DNA from 3 places in the Kitasatospora sp. NPDC093102 genome. Region 1 is predicted to be linked to each of the others. Evidence: riboswitches for the same ligand, from Rfam matches in the RefSeq annotation. Region 1 holds a riboswitch; each other region holds the start of a gene.
The links. A riboswitch is a leader RNA that binds a small molecule or an ion and turns the genes downstream of it on or off. The one in region 1 is predicted to bind cyclic di-AMP.
Positions count from the first base shown of each region.

Region 2: linked by a shared signal. The riboswitch ahead of AB0O11_RS04780 (NlpC/P60 family protein) and the one ahead of AB0O11_RS11770 (glycoside hydrolase family 16 protein) in region 1 are both predicted to bind cyclic di-AMP.
Region 3: linked by a shared signal. The riboswitch ahead of AB0O11_RS25340 (transglycosylase family protein) and the one ahead of AB0O11_RS11770 (glycoside hydrolase family 16 protein) in region 1 are both predicted to bind cyclic di-AMP.

Region 1 is NZ_JBFBFA010000006.1:240,168-247,418, forward strand. Features, by position in the region: gene AB0O11_RS11750 (SDR family oxidoreductase) at 7-771, opposite strand; gene AB0O11_RS11755 (TetR family transcriptional regulator) at 909-1,529, shown strand; gene AB0O11_RS11760 (alpha/beta hydrolase-fold protein) at 1,788-2,930, shown strand; gene AB0O11_RS11765 (MoaF N-terminal domain-containing protein) at 3,071-3,400, opposite strand; cyclic di-AMP (ydaO/yuaA leader) riboswitch at 3,879-4,056, shown strand; gene AB0O11_RS11770 (glycoside hydrolase family 16 protein) at 4,058-5,458, shown strand; gene AB0O11_RS11775 (hypothetical protein) at 5,522-6,259, opposite strand; gene AB0O11_RS11780 (IclR family transcriptional regulator) at 6,434-7,231, opposite strand.
Region 2 is NZ_JBFBFA010000002.1:312,874-320,124, reverse strand. Features, by position in the region: gene AB0O11_RS04795 (glycosyltransferase 87 family protein) at 1-445, shown strand, start outside; gene AB0O11_RS04790 (hypothetical protein) at 468-1,607, opposite strand; gene AB0O11_RS04785 (NlpC/P60 family protein) at 1,691-2,737, opposite strand; gene AB0O11_RS04780 (NlpC/P60 family protein) at 2,966-4,090, opposite strand; cyclic di-AMP (ydaO/yuaA leader) riboswitch at 4,101-4,254, opposite strand; gene AB0O11_RS04775 (NlpC/P60 family protein) at 4,592-5,629, opposite strand; gene AB0O11_RS04770 (NYN domain-containing protein) at 5,828-7,251, opposite strand, start outside.
Region 3 is NZ_JBFBFA010000023.1:13,516-20,766, forward strand. Features, by position in the region: gene AB0O11_RS25330 (DUF397 domain-containing protein) at 288-551, opposite strand; gene AB0O11_RS25335 (hypothetical protein) at 1,111-2,070, shown strand; cyclic di-AMP (ydaO/yuaA leader) riboswitch at 2,533-2,697, shown strand; gene AB0O11_RS25340 (transglycosylase family protein) at 2,684-4,063, shown strand; gene AB0O11_RS25345 (hypothetical protein) at 4,351-4,551, shown strand; gene AB0O11_RS25350 (LacI family DNA-binding transcriptional regulator) at 4,652-5,671, opposite strand; gene AB0O11_RS25355 (glycoside hydrolase family 13 protein) at 5,697-7,251, opposite strand, start outside.

The DNA.
Region 1 (7,251 bases):
GACCGGTCACATGTGGGTGCCGCCGTCGATGCGGAGCTCGGTACCGGTGACGAAGGCGCCGTCGTCGGAGGCGAGCATGGCGATCACGCCGGCCACCGTCTCCGGGCCGGCGAAGCCCTGGCCGAGGGCGGGGGAGAGCTTGGCCAGCAGGCTGAAGTCGGCGTCGGCGGGCAGGCCCGGGTTGTGGGTCATGCCGCTGTCGATGCTGCCCGGCGCGACGCAGACCGCGCGCAGGCCCTGCTTCGAGTACTCCGAGGCGATGGCGTGGGTGAAGGACTGGATGCCGCCCTTGGTCGCGGCGTACGCGGCCATGTAGGGGTGGGCGAAGCTCGCGGAGGTGGAGCTGAAGTTGACCACCACGCCCTTGCCGCCGGCGAGCAGCGCGGGGAGCGCCTCGCGGGTCATCAGGAAGGTGCCGGTGAGGTTCACCGCGAGGAGCTTGTTCCAGAACTCCAGGGTGGTCTCGTGGGTGTGCGAGGAGCGGAGGATGCCGGCCGCGTTGACCAGCACGTCCAGGCCGCCCAGGCCTGCGATCGCCTCGGCGACGCCGGCGACGACGGCCGCCTCGTCCGATATGTCCAGCACCTGGATGGTCAGGCGGTCCGCGGTCCCCTCGGTGGTGGCGCGGTCCAGGGTCTTCTTCAGGCCGTCCTCGTTGACGTCGACGGCGACGACCTTCCCGCCCTCGGCGAGGATCCGGTGGACGGTGGCCTGGCCGATGCCCGAGCCGCCGCCGGTGATCAGGACGTTCCGTCCGCTGAAGCGCTCCATGGTGGTACTCCGTTCGTTCGTGGTCTCTCGACCTCAAAAGACACGGTACGCCCTGATGGCACGCTGTGCCAAAAAGTCTCATCGTGCCGCTCCGTCGCAACGTGCCTCCTTGGCATCCGCCCGCGTAGGCTGGTCCCGTGACCGGACGCCCGACCCTGACCCAGCGCCGCCGTGAGGCCACTCGACTGGAGATCGCCCGTGCCGCCGCCGCGCTCTTCGCGGAGCGGGGAGCGGAGGCGACCACCGCCGAGGAGGTCGCTCTCGCCGCGGGCATCTCGCTGCGCACCTTCTACCGGTACTTCTCCGTCAAGGAGGATGCCGTCGCCCCGCTGCTCGCGGCGGGTGGGCAGGAGTGGGTGGAGCTGTTCGTGGCGAGCCCGGCGGACCTGCCGCCCCGGGAGGCGCTGGAACGCGCGGCGGCCGCTTCGCTGACCCCGGCCGACGAGGCGCGGGCCGAGATGATGCAGTGGGCCCGCGGTCTGCTGCGCGACCCGAGGCTGAACGCCACCTGGCAGCGCGTCCACGCCGACTCGGAGGAGAGGCTGCGGGCCGCCCTCGCCGAGCGCTTCCCGGACGACACCGATCCGCTGGAGATCCGGCTGGCCGCCGCCGCCGCGACCGCGGCGATCCGGGTGGCCCTGGAGCAGTGGGCCTCCTCCGACGCGCCCCTCGCCGGTCCGGGCTCCCCGCGAGACCTCGGTGCGCGCTGCATGCGCGAACTCACGGCGGGGCTGCGGCTCTGGGAGCGGGTGGGCTGAGCCCGGCCTGTTCCCGGCCGGCGGCGTGGGCGGTGGCGGCCCGCGACAGGTGACAACTTTCAGATGACAGATTTCGAAATCTGTCATCTGAAAGTTGTCATTCGTCTGGCCTGCTCCCCGCAACCTCCCAGCCGCGATCGGCGTCCTCCCAGCTGGCGTTAGGGTTGGTCCTCGCGCCCCGGCGGGGGAACCGGGGTGGCCTCCTCGGATGTCCCCAGCGGAGGGGACTGGAGTTCGAGGCGTGGGAGCAAGAAGGACATGGGTCTGACGAGCCACAAGGTGCTGGCGCTGACCGCACTGATCGCGGTCGTGATGATGGTCGGCACGGTCTGGTTGTGGCCCAGACTCGCGAAGAGGACCTGGCAGGCGGTGCTCGGCCGGATCGGCGCGCTGCTCGCCACCCAGCTCGCGGTACTCGCCGCGCTCGGCCTGGTCGCGAACAACTACTTCGCCTTCTACAGCAGTTGGGACGACCTGCTGGGTACCGGCGACACCGGCCCCGTGGTCATCCACAACAAGGCGGACGCCTCCGGCCGGCTGATGGTGGAGACGATGGGGCAGGCCGCGGTCAAGGGCGGTGGCGCGATGGGCCGCGAGCCCGGCCAGTCCGGCGAGATCCGCAAGGTCCGGATCGACGGCGCGGTCAGCAGGCTGTCCACCGAGGGCTACGTCTACCTGCCCCCGCAGTACTTCCAGCCGGAGTACGCCCAGAAGCAGTTCCCGGCCGTGATCGTCAGCACCGGATTCCCAGGAATCGCCGAGAACCTGATCACCCGCTTCAACTACCCGGGTGCCGCGCTCAAGCTGCTGCAGGAAGGGCGGATGCAGCCGACCGTCATGGTCCTGGTGCGTCCCTCGCCCGCGTTGCCGCAGGACACCGAGTGTGAGGACGTCCCGAACGGCCCGCAGTCCGACACCTACTTCACCAAGGACGTGCCCTCGGCGATCCAGGCCAGCTTCCGGGTCTCCAGCGACCCGCAGGCCTGGGCCTTCATGGGCAACTCGACCGGCGGCTACTGCGCGCTCAAGCTGGCCATGCGCCACCCGGACGTCTTCCCGACCGCCGTCGCCCTCTCCGCCTACTACGACGCCGCCGACGACCCGACCACGGGCGACCTGTTCGGCGGCAGCAAGCAGCGCCGCGACGAGGCCAACCTGTTGTGGCGGCTGAAGAACCTGCCGCAGCCCAAGGTGTCCGTGCTGCTGGCCGGGACCAAGAAGGGCGACGGCAACTACCGGCAGGAGACCGAGGCCTTCGTCGACGCGGCGCAGAGCCCGATGAAGGTCTCGTACAGCATGCTGGAGAACGGCGGCCACAACTTCGAGACCTGGAGCGCCCTGCTGCCCTCCTCGCTGGAGTGGCTGTCCCAGCACCTCAAGGTGCCGAACCAGACCGTCTGACGGGGAGCGGCACCAGAACCAACTGCCCGGACCGCCCGGACCATCCGAACAGGCTGGGCAGAAGACCGAACCCCCGGGGCCACGGCCCGGGGGTTCGGTCGTTCACGAGCCGTACGGATCCCGCCCAGCGGTCCCGCCGCTCAGGCCACCCGCTCCAGCGTCCCGGTGTGCAGCTCGCCGACCCGGCCGCCCTCGCCCTCGAAGGTCCAGAAGGCCCGCACCGTCAGCCTGCCGAGGTCCATCACGTGGCTGACGGTGATCCCGCTCTGCTCCGTCCAGCTGACGAAGTAGATCTCCGGCGCGACCTCGGCGACGTGCAGCCGCACGTCCTCCCACTGGCCCGCGGACTCGCCGAGGCCCTCCCAGCGCAGCCGCGTGCCGTCGGCCGAGTAGGTGTTGCGGAAGGCCGCGCCGTTGTCGGCCCGGAAGAGGTAGGTACGGCCGGCGAAGGCGGGCAGGGGCGCGGTCATGGTGGGGCGGGTCCTCGTTCCTGTTCGGTCGTGGCGAGCATCCGGTCGGGCTCGCCGCTCTTGTGCACAGCGGCTGATGTCAGGCTTCCAATTTATCCGACCGGGCCCACTCGGTCAGGCGCTCGCCACGGTACGGTCCGCCACCACGCGGCCGCCCGGATGTGCGACCGGCACATGGGCGGGAGCGCGCGCCGGTTCTGCCGTCCGGCCATGAGACGCACCCCCACACACCGACCTGCTGCGGCGCGTACACCGCGCAGTACGGGGTGGACACCACCGCGCCGCCTGGCCCGCCTTGGCCCTCCCGCTCCCGGAAATTGATCAACTCGACTGCCACGCAGCGTCGTTGATCGACACCACTGTGAGCTGCGCGACAACCCGCCCGGCCGAGTTGTCCGCACACGTACGACCCACCTAGCCTGCAACGGTCGTCCGCCCTCGCGGACCCCGCCGCCGGGACGCCGAATCCTGTCCACCCGCTGGCGGGTCGCCGAGCACCACAGCGGACGGGAGCGGGGGAACCACGGTCAGCGCCCGGCCCGTACACCACGCCACGGCGTACGGGCCGCGGCCAGGGGTGAAGCCGCTCCGCAGGCGGCCGGGCGACCTCAGCCCGAACCCGACAACTCACCTCGCAGGCGTCGCAGAGGTCACCCCATGCCCAAGCCTGCCAGCTCGACGCACCGGCCGGCGCCCGCGGCCGCCCGACGCCGTGGACCGCGCCACGCCCGTCCGTCCCACCGCGGACGCAACGCCGCCCTCGCCGCCACCGGGGCGTTCGCCATCAGCGGCGCCGGGCTGCTCGGCCTGTCGGCGGTCACCGGTGCCCAGGCCGTCATCGCGCCGGCCGTCACCCAGGACCGGCTCGGCCCCGCCACCATGGTCGCGGGCAGGGCCGCCACCGCCTCGCTCGGCCTGCACTCCTCGGCCTGCTTCACCGCGAAGACCGTCGGTGTGGGCGTGCGCGACGCGCGCGGCAACAACCTCGACTTCCCCGGCAACGCCTCCGACGTGCGGATCTGCCCGAGCGGGGTCGACTTCACCAGCGGTGCGCGCGCCCTGCCCGCCGGGACGTACACCCAGTTCGGCTTCTGGCAGGACCTCGGCGGCGCCTGGCACAACCTGCCCTCGCAGCAGCTGGTCGTCTCCGCCGCCGGGGCGTCTACTCCGACCCCGACCCCGACCCCGACGCCGACGCCGGCCCCGACCTCGACCGCCAAGCCGACCCCGACGGCCAAGCCGACCGCGACCACCGCGACCACCGCGACCACCGCGACCACCGCGACCACCGCGACCACGTCGAGCCCGACGACCACGTCGACCCCGAGCGCCACCCCGAGCCCGAGCGCCCCGGCGCCGTCCTCCCCGGTCGCCGGCAAGTCGCTGACCTGGTCGGACGAGTTCAACGGTGCGATCAGCTGGGGCCGGCGCTGGGTCGGCGACAAGAGCACCGCGTACAAGTACGGCAACCACAACCCGGGCGACAGCAAGCTCGACTGGCTGAACAGGAACAACGTCAGCGTCGCCGACGGGGTCGCCACCTTCACCGCCACGCCCGGCGGGCCGGTCCTGGAGAACGGCAAGCAGTCCTGGAACACCGGGTTCCTGACCACCGAGGGCTCCAACGAGGGCTTCCAGGTCAGGACCGGCGACTACGCCGAGACCCGGGTCAAGCTGCCCGCCGGCAGCGGCGCCTGGCCGGCCCTGTGGACCTGGAAGAACGGCAACGGCGAGGTCGACTCCTTCGAGTACCACCCCGACAACCCGAACCTGCTGGAGCTGACCAACCACGTCAACCCGGGCAACGCGAGGTACCACACCGACGCGAGCGCCATCGCGAAGGACCGGTGGGTGACCATCGGCACGTACTACGGCGCCGACTCGGTGGACTGGTACGTCAACGGCGTCAAGGTCTTCTCGGACGGAAAGGGCGTCGGCGCCAACTGGTCGGCGCACCTGATCCTCAACCTCTCGGTGTGCGCGGGGCAGTACCACCCCGCGCCGCAGGGGACCGCCCCGATCACCTTCGCCGCCGACTACGTCCGCGTCTACCGGTAGGACCGGGCCACGGGCAGGACGGTCCCGCCGGTCGGGCCGGCCCCACCGGCAGGACGGCGTGACTCAGGAGGCGGCAGTCGTCTCGACCACCGTGATGTCGAACGGCTGCCGGTTGTTGCCCTCGTTCCGGTCGTCCGCGCCGCGCACCACGACCGAGCCGCCGCTCAGCCTGCCCGCCGGCAGCTCCGGGTCGAGCCGGACCGGGATGAGGGCGGTCGCGCTGCGCCCCTCCCGCAGTCCGGGCCCGAACACGCACCGCACGATGCGGCGGTGGCCCAGCACCCGGCAGTCGGAAGGGAAGTACGGGCCCTCCGGGCTGACGCCCTCCGGCAGGGTGACCACGACCGTGAAGGGGGAGGCGGTGGTGTCCGGGCCCCCGTTGCCGACGAAGGCGCGGACGGTGGTGGTGCCGCCGGGGGTGGCCGGGTCCGGGGCGGTCCGGACCACCTCCAGGTCGGAGTCGGACGAGCGAGCGGCGGCCGGCGCGGGCAGCGTGGAGGCCTCGGGTCCTGTGCCCGTCGCTGCTCCGGGCTTCGCCGGGGCGGGCAAGGTGGACACCCCGGACGCGCCCGTCGCGACGACCTCCACCGCGGGCCGGGGCTCGGGCTGCCGCAGCGCCCAGGACGGGTCGGTGGCCAGCACCGTCACCGCGCATCCCGCCGCCAGGGCGGCGACCAGTGCGGCCCCGCCGAACCCCCGGTCTCTCGCGGCAGGCCGTGCGCCACCGCTCCGCACGTCACTGCCCGGTACGTGGCCGCCCGGTGCCTCACCGCCCCGAACGTCCCGGTGCTGCTGCTCCATCCCCGCTCACCCTGCCCTCGCGTCCCGGCCGTCCGCGCCGTCGCGGGCGGCGTCGGCACCAGGGTGGCGGAGCCGGCATCGGAGCCCGGGGGCAACCCGCCCGTCGTCCGCCCGAACGGATGAAGCGGCGCGCCGCCCCGACCCGGTGGTCCGACAAGGGGGGTTGACGGGGTGTCAGGGGGCGAGGACCTGCCCCAGCCGGGTCGCGATCCGGTGCATCACCGGGACCAGTGAGGCGGCCCCGGCCTGCCCCTCCAGGGCCCGGATGCGAGCCTCCGGGCCGGAGACCGAGAGCGCCGTGGGTGTCGGCGCGCCCGGGACGGCGAGCGCGATGCAGCGGACGCCGATCTCCTGCTCCTGGTCGTCGACCACGTAGCCGCGCTCGCGCGCCTCGACGAGCTGGCGCATCAACTCCTGCGGGTCGGTGACCGTGTACTCGGTGTGCGCGGGCAGCGGGTTGGGGCCGAGGGCGGCGCGGGCCTCGTCCTCGGGCAGCTGGGCGAGCAGCGCCTTGCCGACGCCGGTGCAGTGCGGCTGCACCCGTCGGCCGACCTCGGTGAACATCCGCATCGAGCGGCGCGACTGGACCTGGCCGACGTACACCACCTCGCCACCCTCCAGCACCGCCAGGTTGGCGGTCTCGCCGGTGGCCTCCATGAGTTCGGCCAGGTACGGGCGGGCCCAGCTGCCGAGCAGCCGGCCGGCCGTTTCGCCGAGGCGGATCAGCCGGGGGCCCAAGGTGTAGCGGCGCGCAGTGTCCTGGCGGACATAGCCCTGCTGGACGAGGGTACGAACCAGTCGGTGGATGGTCGGCATCGGGAGGCCGGAACTGGTGGAGAGCTCGCTGAGGGTGGCCACACCGCCGGAGTCGGCCAGCGCCTCCAGGAGTTGGAAGGCGCGTTCGACGGACTGTACGCCGCCGCCCGTGCGGTCGGCGCCTGTCGTCGATGCTGGGTCGGGGGTCGCAACCACCGGCGTTCCCTTCGCTGTCG
Region 2 (7,251 bases), on a different contig from region 1:
GGCGCTGTGCGCGCTGCTGATCTTCGTGGTGACCAGCCGGGTGATCAGCCCGCAGTACCTGGTCTGGCTGATCGGCGTCGCGGCGGTCTGCCTGACCGTGCGCAACAGCAGCCAGCGGCCGGTGGCGGTGCTGATCCTGCTCGCCTGCCCGCTGACCCTGGTCGAGTTCCCGACCATGTTCACCCAGGTCCTGGCCAGCGACCCGGCGGCGGTCACCGTGCTGGCCGTGCGCAACCTGCTGCTGCTGGCCGCGGCCGTGCTCTCCTGCGTCCGGCTCTGGCGCTCCACCCGCGGCGAGGCGCCGCTGCCGCCGACCGTGGTGCTGGACCACGAGCCCGCCGCGCTGCCCGTCGCGGGCTACCCGGTGCGTCCGGGCATCGCCTACGAGCAGGACCTGCTGGACGGCATCGACCACCCGGGCACCCCGGCCGAGCAGCGCCGCTGATCGGCCGCTGATCGGACACGTCTCACAGCGCCGCCACCTGCTCCAGCCAGAGCCGGGTGAACTCCTCCAGGCCGACGCCCAGCTCACGGCGCATCAGCCGGTCGGTCCGGCGCTCGCGCTCCTCGCCCTGCCCGTCGGCCGCGCCGATCGCCCGGTAGAAGGCGACCAGCCGCCGCGGGCCGTGGACGCGGGCGATCAGCTCGCAGGCCAGCCAGGACTGCTCGTAGGCCTGGGCGATGCCGGTGGCCCCGGCGGCGAAGTCCCGGTCGGCGGGCAGTGCGGTCGGCGGCTTCCCCGCGGCGACGTCCCGGGCCAGCTCGGGGGCGATCTGCCGGGGGCTGCGGCCCGAGTCCCGGTAGGCGGTCCAGTCGGCGACGCCCTCGGAGAGCCACAGCGGGGTCCAGGCCCGGGTGTCGGCCCTGGTGGCGACGTGGGTGGCCTCGTGGGTGATCACCACCTGGCGGCCGAAGTCACTGAGCCGCCCGTACGCCTCCGGGTTGACCAGCACCCGGTCCGAGGGGGTGTGCCAGGGCGCACCGGGGGCGGCCACGGTGACCGCCGCCATGCCCGTCCAGCCGTCCGGGTCGCCCTCCAGCAGCCGGGCGAACTGCTCCTCGGTCGCGGGCCGCTCCAGCAGCAGCCGCCCCGGCCAGGCGCCGCCCCAGACCTCGGTGACGGCGGGCACCGCCCGGTCCCCCACCGCGACCAGCTCGGCCGGGTCGGGGCCGGCCACCGGCCCGAGCACCAGGCAGTGGGCGCCCGGCGCCGACCGGAGCGGCCCGAAGTCCCACGGCGCGGGCGGCCCGCCCGCGCTCTCCTCGCGCTCGACCCGCCAGCCGTCCCCGGCCCGGACCAGCTCGATCCGGCGCGGGTACACCACCGGGTACTCGTCGTACCCGGCGATCCGCACCGCCAGGTCGGCGGCGGCGGTCAGCCGCTCCGGCCCGCCGGAGGCGGCGAGCACCAGGTTGCGGTACCCCGTCTCGGCCACCGGCAGCCCGGCCCACGGCGCCGCCGAGCGCGCCCGCTCCGCGAGCGCGGCGGCCACCTCGCCGTACCGGTCCGCCGACCGCGCCGGGGCCGCCGCCGGGACGGCCGGCGGCAGCGACAGCTGGACCAGCCCGCCGGCCGCGAGCAGCAACGCACCCCGCCGGGACAGCACGCGGCGGGGGCGGGGCCGGGGCCGGGCTATCTCAGCGGGGTCGGCGGGGTCAGCGGGGTCGGCAGGGCCGGACAGCGGGGCGCTCAGAGCCGGACCACCCCGGAGACCGGCATGGCGGAGACGCTCTCGTAGCGGACCTTGGCACCCGGACGGGGGGCGTGCACGATCACCCCACCACCGGCGTACATGCCGACGTGGTGCATGTCCCGGTAGAAGATCACCAGGTCTCCCGGTCGCGCTTCGGACAGGTTGATCCGCTGCCCGGCGTACGCCTGGGCCTGCGAGGTGCGCGGCAGGGTCACTCCGGCCTGCCGCCAGCTGTAGTACATCAGACCGGAGCAGTCGAACGCGTGCGGCCCGGTGGCCCCGTAGACGTACGGGGAGCCGATCATCCGCACCGCGGCCGCCAGCGCGGCGGCCCCGCGCTCGGAGGCGGGCGGGGCGGTGCCGAGGTCCAGCCGGTCGGTGCCCCGGGTGGCGCGCTGCTCGGCGTCCCGGGCGTCCTGGGCCGTCATCCGGGCCCGCTCGGTGGCGCCCAGACCGTTCAACAGCTTCTGCGCCTTGGCCAGCCGCTGCTGGATCTGCTGCTTGCTGTCGGCGAGCGAGCGGCGGGTCTGGTCGAGCTCGGCGAGCTTGCCGGCCGCCTCGGTGCGGCGCTGGTCGAGCCGGCGCTGCCGGGTGACCAGCTCGTGCAGGGTCTCCTGCTGGCGCACGGCGGCCTGGCCCAGGGTGCGGGCGCGGGCCAGGTAGCCCTCCGGGTCGGGCGAGAGGATCAGCTGGGCGGTCTGGGTCATCCCGCCGCCGCGGTACTCGGCCCCGGCCACCGTCGCCAGGTCGCCGCGCAGCTCGTTGAGCTGGTCCTGGGCGACGGCGATCTCACCCTGGAGGATCGTGGTCTCGCCCTGGAGCCGCCGCTGGGCCTCCTGCGCCGCGTTGGCCTTCTCGGACGCCTGCTCGGCCTCGTCGTACAGCTGCTCCACCTGTGCCGTGACGTCCTGGCGGTCGGACGGGTCCGGGCTGCCGGGGGCGGCCTGGGCGCTGCCTCCGGCGGCCACGCCCAGCGCGGTGGCGGCGGCCGCGGTCAGCACCAGCGCCCGGGTGAGCAGTTGGGAACGGCGGTGCACGGGCATGGCGGCAGCGGCTCCAATCCTGCGGTGCGGCCCCCGCCGCCGCACCACGACGGGCGGCCGTCGAGCGGGAGTCCGGTGGCAGACGTTAGCGAGTTCGGGCAAGCGAGTCCAAACCCCTCCCAACTCGAATATTTGACCCCTAATCGGACATCAGGTCGACCCCGCCGGAAAAGCCGCAGGCCCGGCCTTCCCTGGGGAAGACCGGGCCTGGAAGCGTCCGTGCCGGGATCAGACCCGCACGATGGAGGCCAGCGGCATGTTGGTGACCGCCTCGTAGCGCACCGACGCACCCGGCTTGGGCGCGTGCAGCACCTGGCCGTTGCCCGCGTAGATGCCGACGTGGTGGGCGTCGCTGTAGAAGATCAGCAGGTCGCCGGGCTGGGCCTGGGAGATGTCCGAACCGATCCGGGTGCCGGCCGAGGCCTGCGCCTGCGAGGTGCGCGGCAACGACACGCCGGCCTGGTTGAACGCCCAGACCATCAGGCCGGAGCAGTCGAAGGAGCCCGGGCCGGTGGCGCCCCAGACGTACGGGCTGCCGACCTTGGACGCGGCGGCCGAGAGCGCGGCGGCACCGCGCGAGCTGCCGGCGGCCACCTTCACCGGAGCGGTGGTCGTGCCGGCCGCGAGGTCGCCGCGGCTGTTGTCGCGCGAGGCGCGGTCGGCGGCGGCCTTCGCGGCGTCGAGCTTCGCGGACTCCGCCTTCAGCTGGGCCTCGGCGGCGGCCTTCTCCTCGGCCTGCTGGAGCGCCCGGCGCTCCTGCTCGGTCAGCGTGTTGAGCAGGTCCTGGGCCGCCTTCAGCTTGCCCTGGACCTCCTCCTTGGAGGCCTTCAGCTGCTGGGTGGTCGACTCCAGCTCGGCGAGCTTGCCCTGGGCCTCGTTGCGGTCCTGGTCGAGCTTGCGCTGCTGCTCCTGGAGCTCCTTCAGCTGACCCTTCTGGGTGCTGCCGGCCTGGTTCAGCGTGCCGGCCTGGCTGAGGAAGTTGTCCGGGCTGGAGGAGAACATCAGCTGGACGGTCGGGGATATGCCCCCGTTGCGGTACTGCTCGCCGGCGATCTCGGCCAGGCCGCCCTGGAGCTCGGTGACCTGGGCCTGCTGACGGGCCACCTGGTCCTGCAGGCCGGAGACCTGCTTCTCCAGCTCCTGCTGCTTGGCCTGGGCGGCGTTGTAGTTCTCGGTCGCGACCTCGGCCTGCTCGTTGAGCTGGTCGACCTGCTCCTTGACCTGTTCCTTGGTCGGCTGCGGGTCGGCGTGGGCACCGGACTGCGCGGAGAGGGCGACGGCTGCGGCAGCGACCCCGGTGAGGATCGAGACGCGGGCGCGACCGGCGGGCTTGGGACGACGATGGGACGCCACGAAGGCGGACTCCTTCTTCCTACGTCCGCCTACCGGGTGAGCTGACGGGTTCGGGCCGGAAGCATGCCCTACGGCGCCTCACGGCCGTTCCATCGGCCGACCTGGCGCCGATTCACCCCGGAGGAACGTGGTTCCCCGGCTCCGCTCCACAGCGCCCCCGACCACTGGGCTCCCCTGTCGGGCAGTCGCTTCGACCTGCCCCGCTGCCTCGCGAACTCGGCGGTAACCACCGCCGCCACCCTGGCAGGGCGATCGACAGTGCGGTGGTTCGGGGCACGACCCTAGTAACTGAACCGTGATCCGTTCAAATCCTTGTCAGAAAAAAGACGGAAGATTACCCAAGTTCCTTTGTGAAAATGACCGATGGTAACCAATGGCGTACGCAAGGCTGATCGGTTCTCAGCATGTGGTCGCGAAGGAGCCGGAAACCCGAACGCCACCCCCGCACGGAGGTGGCGCTTTTCACAGGCCCCGGAGGAGCCCCTCGGGCGTGTCGGACCGTCAGACCCGGCGGATGGTGTTGATCGACATCGCGTCGGCCTTCATCACCTTCACCACGTCACCGGTGTGCGGCGCGTGGACCACCATGCCGTTGCCGATGTACATCCCGACGTGGTGCATGTCGTTGCCGTAGATCACCAGGTCGCCCGGCTGGGCCTGGTCCAGCGAGGGCACCCGGGTGCCGTAGTGGCCCTGCTCCTGCGAGGTGCGCGGCAGCGAGACGCCGGCCTGCCCGTACGCCCAGACCATCAGGCCCGAGCAGTCGAAGGTGGTCGACCCGGTGGCGCCCCACACGTACGGCGAGCCCTGCTTGCTCATCGCCTTGGCCATCGCCACGGCCGCGTAGCCGCTGGCCGGCGGCAGACTGCTGAGGTCGACCCGGTCGCTGCCGCGCGAGGCGCGGTCGTCCTGTGCCTGCTGGGCCCGCAGCGCGGCGCGGTCGGCGGCGCTCAGCGAGTTCAGCAGGTCCTGGGCGGCCTTCAGCTTGGTGTTGACGTCCGCCTTGGCCTGGTTCAGGTCCTTGGTGGTGGTGTCCAGCGAGGCGAGCACGGCGGCCGCCTCGGCCTTCTCCTGGTCCAGCCGGCGCTGCTGGTCCAGCAGTCCCTTGAGCGCCTCGGCCTGGCTGGTGCTGGCCTGCTGGACGGTGGAGGCCTTCTCCAGGTAGCCGGACGGGTCGGAGGAGAGCATCAGCTGGACGGACGGGTCGATGCCGCCCATGCGGTACTGCTCGCCCGCCACCTCGGCGAGACCACCCTGGAGCTGGGTCATCTGCTCCTGGCTGCGGGCCACCTGGTCCTGAAGCTGGTCGGCCTGCTTGCGCAGCTGGTCCGCCCGCTCCTTGGCGCCGTTGTACTTCTCAGCCGCCTGCTCCTGCTCCTCCTGGAGCTGGTCGATCTGCGCCTTGACGTCCGATTTGTTCGGCTGCGGTGCGGCGTGCGCGGCCACCTGGGCGGAGAGGGCGACCGCGGTCGCAGCGGCAGCGGTGAGCACGGAGATCCGCGCGCGGCTCGGCTGCTTGGGACGGCGGTGGGAGGCCAAGGGACCGGCTCCTTCTTTCCTCGGACTCACCTGATGGGATGAGATTCCTAAAAATAGGTTTGACGCCAGACCCTAGTGAAGATCTATCCGTTTTACCACTCCCCCGAAGGCGTGAACTCCGGCTTTCACTCTGACTTCACGAAAGCCGCGCACCGCCTCGGAACCGCGCCTGACCAGGCATCACGCGGCTTGGTGGGGTCAGGGCCGGGCCAGCCGGTTCAGCAGCAGCACCGACGCCACGGGGCGCGCGCCCGCCTTCCGCACGCCCTCCGCGACCTCCCGGTCGGTGGACACCACCACCACCGGGCGGCCCTGCGGCTCGGCCCGCACCAGGCGGCGGATCAGCTCGTCGGCCGTCTCCCCCGTCCGGCTGAACCGCACCCGGACCCCGCGCGGCGGCGCCATGATCACCGGGACGTCCAGGTCCTGCCCGTCGAACACGCAGGTGACCTCCGCCTGGGTGCGCTGGGCCAGCATCGCCAACCCGCCCAGCAGCCGGATCCGCTGCTGCTCCAGCGGCAGCGTCGGATAACCGGTCTTGGTCACGTTGTAGCCGTCCACCACCAGGTGCACCTGAGGAATCGCCAGCAGCTGGTCCAACAGCGCCGGATCGTCCTCGGCCAGCCCACGCCGGGCCACGTCGTGCGGGGAGGCCGCCCCCGGCACCACCGCCTCCACCAGGTCCGCCGGGCGGATCTGGGAGACCGGCAGCGCCAGCTCCCGCTGGAGCCCCTGGGCCGACTGCAGCACGGCGTCCAGCAGCAGCCGCAGCCGCATGTCCTCGACACTGCGCCCCTCGCGGGCCGACCGGCGGCCCTGCTCGACCGCGTTCTCCAGTTCGGCGACCCGGTGCCTGAGCCTGCGCGCCTCGGTCTCGGCCGCGCCGCGCTCGGCCGCGGCCTGCGCCTTCACGGCCTCCAGCTCGCCGGTCACCCGGCGCGTCTCGGCCTGCGCCCGGCGGGTGTCGCTCTCCAGCGACCGCACCTTCTTGCGCAGCGACTCGGCCTCCTTGCGGACGCCCTCGGACTCGGCCCGCTGCCGGTCCAGGTCCGCCCGCGCGGAGGCCCGCACCTCGGCCAGCTCGGCCTGCAGCTTCTCCACCAGCCGGGCCGCCTCCGCGGCCGCGTCCTCGGCGCCGGCCCGCTCGGCCTCCTCACCGGCCTCGGTCACCAGCCGGCTCCAGCCCGGCGAACGCACCAGGTAGGCGGCGGCCGCGACGTCCATCGGATCGGCCGCACCCGGGGCGGTGCCCGACTCCAGCGCCCTCACCAGGTCCGGCTGTCCCAGGCGAAGCCGCTCCGCTATCCGCACCCGGAAGGCCGGTTCCGCCTCCAGCGCCGCCGCCAGCGCGGTGGCCGCGTACTTGGCCCGTCGCGCCGGGGTGAACTTGACGTACTGGCGCAGGCCCTGGGGGAGCTCGGCCGACGGCAGCCCGCCGAGCGCGTCCGAGGCCAGCCCGACCACGCGCCGGCGCACGCCCTCGGGCAGCGGCCGTTCGAGCTTCTCGGCAGCGCGCTCCGCCGTGGGCTCGGAGGGGTCGTTCGCCGCCCCCGCCGCCTCGGCCCAGGCCTCGGCCGCAGCGGGCTGAAGCCCCTGGGCTTCGCCGGGCTCCTTCGCTGCGT
Region 3 (7,251 bases), on a different contig from region 1:
CCCTTCCACCAGGCCCCGCCGAGGCCTCCCGGCGCCTCGGACCCGCGAGCGGCTCAGGGCGGCCGGGCGGATCCGGACCGGAGGAGGTCTCCGGAAAAGAGGTGTCCGGAAAAGAGGTGTCCGGAAAAGAGGTGTCCGGGAAAGAGGTGTCCGGGAAAGTGGCCGCCGGAGGAGAAGCATCCGGTGGAAAGGCATCCGGACGAGAGGCATCCTCAGGAGACAAAGACAAAGGCCGTCGTGGTGTCGGCACCCACGACGGCCCCCCGATGGTGGAGCACGGCGGCCGGTCAGACCGCCAGGTGGTCGAACTCCCCGTCCTTCGCCCCGAGCAGCAGGGCGGCGATCTCGGCCCGGGTGTAGATGAGGGCCGGACCGTCCGGGAACCGCGAGTTGCGCATCGCCACATCGCCGCCCGGCAGGGCCGCGAACTCGACACAGTTGCCCTGGGAGTTGCTGTGCCGGCTCTTCTGCCAGACCACCCCCTGAAGATCGGCGGCGGCCATCCCGTTGTAGGTGTCGTACGAGCCGTGCGTGTCCTGCGAGTCGTGCATAGAAATCTCCCGAAGAGCTCCGGAGTTGTCGTCCAGCGCGGCGCCCCCCGGCACCGCCGAACGAACGGACCGGCCCCGTACCGGTCCGGCACAACGCCTCACTTGACGCGATGATAGCCGCAGTGCACGTGCATCAGCACGGGACGTTGCAGGTGCACGAGGCCTTTTATCCGCAGCCCCGAACTCTTCACGGGCCCTTCTCCTGACGGTACGTAAACGGACATAGCCGATGGAATCACCGGGCTCGCGATAACCGGCCGTGAGCGCCTCCCCGCTAAATGTTGATCTTCGAATGCCGGGAGTCGCACCCCCGTGACCCTCCGTCAAGCCGCCCCCATGCTGTGAGACATCTCACGCACCGCAGATGCAACGCCCGACCCCTCGGATCACGTCGAGGCAACCACCGGCGACCGCCAGGGGGTTGGGTGAGGAATGTCCGGATTGTAGGCAATACGCCCGGACCGGCGCCGGAGACGCACCGAGTCCGCGCGGCGGCCACGCGAAACCCGAACGGCAGCCGACTGCAAGCCGGACGGGCCGATGTCCTACGATCTCCGGCATGAGCACCGCAGCCATCCCGGGCGCGCCACTGCCCGTCCGCACTCCAGGCTCCCGTGCGCGGGGGCGCCACCGTCGTCCCGAGCGCCCCGAGATCCCGGCCGGCGCCCCGGCCCTGGTGCTCGCCGTGCCCGCGACCGCCGGGCCCGAGTCCCGTTCGGTCGTCGAGGAGCTGCTCTCGATCGTCCGCACCGAGCAGAACGGCGTCCAGACCGCGGTCGGCTACCTCGCCGCCGGCGGCACCGAGGGCCCCGACGGCGAGGACCGCACCGTGTCCGAGCTGCTGACCCTGGCCGCCGAGGCCGGGCTGCCGATGCCCGTCCTGGTGCCGCTGGTCCCCGGCCCGCACAGCTTCCTGACCGAGCTTCACGCGATCGCCGCCGAGTACGGCGCGCCCGTCACCGACCCGCTGGGCCCGCACCCGCTGCTGGCCGAGGCCGTGCACGTCCGGCTGTCCGAGGCCGGGCTGGCCCGGGCCGACCGCGCCCGGCTGTTCGCCATCGCGACCGCCGCGGACGGCGTGGTGCTGACCACCGTCGGCGGCGAGGACGCGGCCGCCGCGGCCGGCATCACCGGCGTGCTGCTGGCCGCCCGGCTGGCCGTGCCGGTCGTCGCCGCCGCGCTCGACGTGCCCGGCTCGGTGGCCGCGGCCGTCAACCACCTCAAGGACACCGGCTCGCAGCGCCCGGCGCTGGCCCCGCTGGTGATCGGTCCGGAGGCGGACTCCGAGCTGCTCGCCACCGCCGCCGAGGAGACCGGCTGCCCGTCGGCCGCGCCGCTGGGCGCGTACCCGTCGGTCGGCCAGCTGATCGCCTCCACCTACCTGGCCGCACTGCCCGCGCCGTCCCCGGAGGACCTGGCGCGGGCCGAGGCGGAGGCGGCGGCCGCCGCCGAGGCCGAGGGGGCCGTGGAGGGCTCTCGCGGCGCCCACGCGGCCGCCGGGGGGACCGCCGGGCAGTAGTCGACACCGCGCGCCGGTTCGCGCGCACCGAAGGGTCCGGAACGGCTTGCGTTCCGGACCCTTCGCTCTACCCCTCCTGCCACGCGCGTCCCGTACGGGGGAGTCGAACGGCAATGAGATGGAATGTCCGTTCTGGCGCCATTTGAAAGGAAATGGGGATCGCCTGTCCGCGCGCGCGAATCGCGGCCACTCCCCCACTCTCCCGAGTGCACCGTTCCGCAATTCGACGCGCCGTCACACTCCTCCTGAGGCGAAGCCAGTTGTCGATTTCCGCAATGGCATTGCCTGAAAACGATCATTTACGATCATGATTAGCTGCAATTTTGGCAGTTCCCAATAAACCGTGATGCACGTCACAGTCATTTGCAGTTTGAACTTAAGTCTGATTAACGTGCTCCCCGTTCGTAACCACACGAACCCGGTTCATCCGCAACGCCGAGTCCTGCCGTCGGATGTCCTGGCATCGCGAAAACGCACACCACGGCAGGAGCGGGGGACCCACAGGTAAGTCGCCCCGGACCGGTCTCCGGAACGGTCCAGGGCTAGGGGTGAAGCCGCGCCCACCGCGCGGCCGGGCAACTCCAGCCCGAATCCGACAGCTCACCTCGCAGGCGTGGGAGAGGACCGCGTCTTCATGCTGCCCACCAACGGCACTCGTCCGTCCAGCCGCACCCACCGCGTGATCGCCGCCCTCGGCGTCGCGGGCGTCGGCCTCACCGTCCCCTGCCTCACCTCCGGCACCGCCTCCGCCGCCTCCGTCGCCACCTGGGACAAGGTCGCCCAGTGCGAGAGCGGCGGCAACTGGAGCATCAACACCGGCAACGGCTTCTACGGCGGCCTCCAGTTCACCTCCAGCACCTGGTCCGCCTTCGGCGGCACCACCTACGCGGCGCGCGCCGACCTGGCCACCAAGGACCAGCAGATCGCCGTCGCCGAGAAGGTCCTCGCCTCGCAGGGCCCCGGCGCCTGGCCGGTCTGCTCCGTCCAGGCGGGCCTCACCAAGGGCGGCGCCGCCGCGTCGGTCGACACCTCGGCGGGCTCCACCGCCGGTTCGTCCGCCGCCAAGCCCGCCCAGCAGAACGTCAAGCCCGCCGCTCCGGCCGCGAAGCCCACCGCCAAGCCCGCGCAGCCCCAGGCCCCGGCCGCCAAGCCCGCCGCGCCCGCCGCGCCTGCCGCGCCTGCCCAGGACAACGCGCAGGCCACCACCGGCTCCGCCGCCTCCGGCAGCCGGAGCGACTGGGTCCAGAAGCGCCAGCAGCAGGCCCAGGGCGGGGACTACACCGTGGTCGAGGGCGACTGGCTGTCCTCGATCGCCGACCAGCACAACGTGCAGGGCGGCTGGCAGCGGCTGTACGAGCTGAACCGCGGCACCCTGACCGAGGGCCCGGACACCATCTACCCGGGCCAGCACCTGTCCCTCGGCGGCAACGGCCAGGCCCGGGCCGACCAGTCCTCCACCACCGGCTCGGACTTCACCTGGTTCGACCGCTCGCAGAAGCCCGGCCAGTCCGCGAACGGCGGTGCAGTGAACGTCCGGCCGACCGCGCAGACCCAGGCCCCGGCTCCGGCTCCGGCCGCCAAGCCCGCTCCGCAGACCCAGACCCAGGCCCAGGCCCAGACCCCCGCCGCCACCGGCGGCATGGCCGCCGCGGTCTCCTTCGCCGAGTCGAAGGTCGGTCAGGCGTACGTCTACGGCGGCACCGGCAACGGCGGCTGGGACTGCTCCGGTCTGACCCAGGCCGCGCTGCGCGCCGCGGGCATCTCCATCCCGCGCGTCGCCGCCGACCAGGCCGCCGCCAGCACCCACGTCTCGCTGGACAGCCTCCAGCCCGGCGACCTGCTCTTCTGGTCCAACAACGGCAAGGACTCCGGCGTCTACCACGTCGCGATCTACGTCGGCAACGGCAAGTACGTCGAGGCCGCCAACCCGAGCTCGGGCGTCCGCAAGCAGAGCATCGCCAACTGGGCCCCGGACTTCGCCGGCCGGGTCTGAGGACGGAGCAACGGCCTGCGGGCTGCCGGTGACAGCCGGTGACAGCCGACGGATGACGAACAGCAGATAACAGGTAACAGATTTCAACATCTGTCATCTGTTGCCCGCAGGTCGTCATCCGAACACTGACCGCCCACCACCCCCGGGGAGAGTCTGGTCGCTCCTCCCCGGGGGTTCCGGCGTTCCCGCCGACGGTCCCGGGGCCCCCTCCGGCGGTTCCGCCATATCCCGTGGTGAATCCCCGCCCCAACGGGCATGCTGCTGCTCTGCACCCGAGGAGGAGTCACATGGCCCAGGTCACCGTCACCCTCGACGCGAACCTCGCGATCGACGCGATGATGCTCTCCGGTACCAAGAACCCCCAGGACGCCGTCGAACTGGTCCTGCGCGACTACCTGGCCCGCGGCCGCCGCACCGAAACCCGTACCGGCGAGGCCGCCGACGGACACCGTCTGACCGTCGACCGCCCCACCACCCAGGAGGGCTGACCGCCGGACGGCCCGCGACGGCCGACCGCGCGCACGCCGAACGGGCCCCGGAGAGCAACCGCCCTCCGGGGCCCGTTCGTTAGGCCGTGGCAGCCGGGGCTCAGCGTGCGCAGGCCCCGGTGGACCCGCGCATCACCAGCTCCGGCTGGAACATGAACTCGCCGCGCTGGGCCGCGTTTCCGCCGACCTCCTCCAGCAACGCGTCCACCGCCGTCGTGGCCATCGCCTCGACCGGCTGGCGGATCGTGGTCAACGGCGGCTCGGTGAAGGCGATCAGCGGCGAGTCGTCGAAGCCGACCACCGACACGTCCTGCGGCACCGACAGCCCGCGCTGCCGCACCGCCCGGATCGCCCCGAGCGCCATCATGTCGCTCCCGCAGACGATCGCCGTGCAGCCCTTGTCGAGCAGCGCGCCGGCCGCCGCGTGCCCGCCCTCCACGCTGAACAGCGTGTGGTGGACGAGGTTCTCGGCCTCCTCCCGGGTGCGTCCGAGCACCTCGCACATCGCCGCCGTGAAGCCCTCGATCTTGCGCAGCACCGGCACGTACCGGCGCTGACCGACGGCCAGCCCGATCCGCTCGTGCCCGAGCTCGGCCAGGTGCTGGACGGCCATCCACATCGCGGCCCGGTCGTCCGGCGAGATGAACGGCGCGTCGATCTTCTCGCTGTAGCCGTTGATCAGCACGAACGGCACCCCGCGCCCGGCCAGCCGGGCGTAGCGGTCGTGGTCGGCGGTGCTGTCGGCGTGCAGCCCGGAGACGAAGACGATGCCCGCCACGCCCCGGTCCACCAGCATCTCCACCAGTTCGTCCTCGGTGGACCCGCCCGGCGTCTGGGTGCACAGCACCGGGGTGTAGCCGTGCCGGCTGAGCACCTGCTCGATCACCTGGGCCAGCGCGGGGAAGATCGGGTTGCTCAGCTCCGGCGTGATCAGTCCGATCAGCCCGGCGCTGCGCTGGCGAAGGCGGGTCGGCCGCTCGTACCCGAGCACGTCGAGCGCCGCCAGCACGGTCTGCCGGGTGGCGGCGGAAACGTTCGCCTTGCCGTTGAGCACGCGGGAGACGGTGGCTTCACTGACCCCCGCCTGCGCCGCGATGTCTGAGAGTCGCGCCGTAGTCACGGTCCCAGAGCCTATTCCAACCACGTCAGACCGCCCACCAGCCGGTGCTGTCCGGGGCGAGCACCGTCTCGCCGCCGTCCACCACGAGGTCCGCCGAGGCCAGCAACAGCGTGCCCGGGGCCGCGATCCGCACCGGCTCGCCGGTGGTGTTCACGGTGCAGACGAAGGCGCCGCGACGGAACGCCAGGGTGCCCTCGGGGCTCTCCAGCCACTCGACGCCGGTGCCGGCGCCGAGGTCGGACTGCGCCCGGCGGACGGCCAGCGCACTGCGGTAGAGCTCCAGGGTGGAGGTCGGGTCCCCGGTCTGCGCCTCGACGCTCAGCTCGGCCCACTCGGTCGGCTGCGGCAGCCAGGACGGCCCGCCGGCCACCGGTCCGAAGCCGTACGGGGCCTCGGTGCCGGACCACGGGATCGGGACGCGGCAGCCGTCGCGGTAGCCGTCCTGACCCGCCTGGCGGAAGAAGGACGGGTCCTGGCGGACCTCGTCGGGCAGGTCGGTGACGTCCGGCAGGCCGAGTTCCTCGCCCTGGTAGACGTACGCCGAGCCGGGCAGCGCGAGCATCAGCAGGGTGGCGGCGCGGGCGCGGCGCAGGCCGAGTTCGCGGTCGCCGGGAGTGCGGATCTGGGTGCCGAGGCCGGGCTCGTTGGCGAACCGGGTGGCGTGCCGGGTGACATCGTGGTTGGACAGCACCCAGGTGGTGGGGGCGTCGACCGGGCGCATCGAGTCGAGCGAGAGGTCGATCACCTCGCGCAGCGCGGTGGCCTCCCAATCGGTGCCCAGGTACTGGAAGTTGAAGGCCTGGTGCAGCTCGTCGGGGCGGACGTAGTTGGCGGTGCGCTGGACGGTCGGGGTCCAGGCCTCGGCGACGCCGATCCGCTGCCCCGGGTACTCGTCGAGGATCTTGCGCCAGCTGCGGTAGATCTCGTGCACGCCGTCCTGGTCGAAGAACGGCATGACGTCGTTGCCGAGCAGCTTGAGCTGGTCGGCGCCTCCGAGGTCGGGCAGGCCGGGGGCCTTGACCAGGCCGTGGGCAACGTCGATGCGGAAGCCGTCCACGCCCATGTCGAGCCAGAACCGCAGGATCGAACGGAACTCGTCGGCGACCGCCGGGTTCTCCCAGTTGAAGTCGGGCTGCTCCGGGGCGAACAGGTGCAGGTACCAGTCGCCGGGGGTGCCGTCCGGGTTCTCGGTGCGGGTCCAGGCCGGGCCGCCGAAGATGGACTCCCAGTCGTTGGGCGGCAGTTCGCCCTGCTCACCCTTGCCGGGGCAGAAGTGGTAGCGGTCGCGCAGCGGGGAGCCGGGGCCCTCGCGCAGGGCGCGCTGGAACCACTCGTGCTGGTCCGAGGAGTGGTTGGGGACGAGGTCGACGATGATCCGCAGGCCCAGGTCGTGGGCGTCCCGGATGAGGGCGTCGGCGTCCAGCAGGGTGCCGAACATCGGGTCCACGGCGCGGTAGTCGGCGACGTCGTAGCCGGCGTCCGCCTGCGGCGAGGCGTAGAACGGCGAGAGCCAGACCGCGTCCACGCCGAGGTCGCGCAGGTAGGGCAGACGGCTGCGGATGCCGGGCAGGTCACCCATG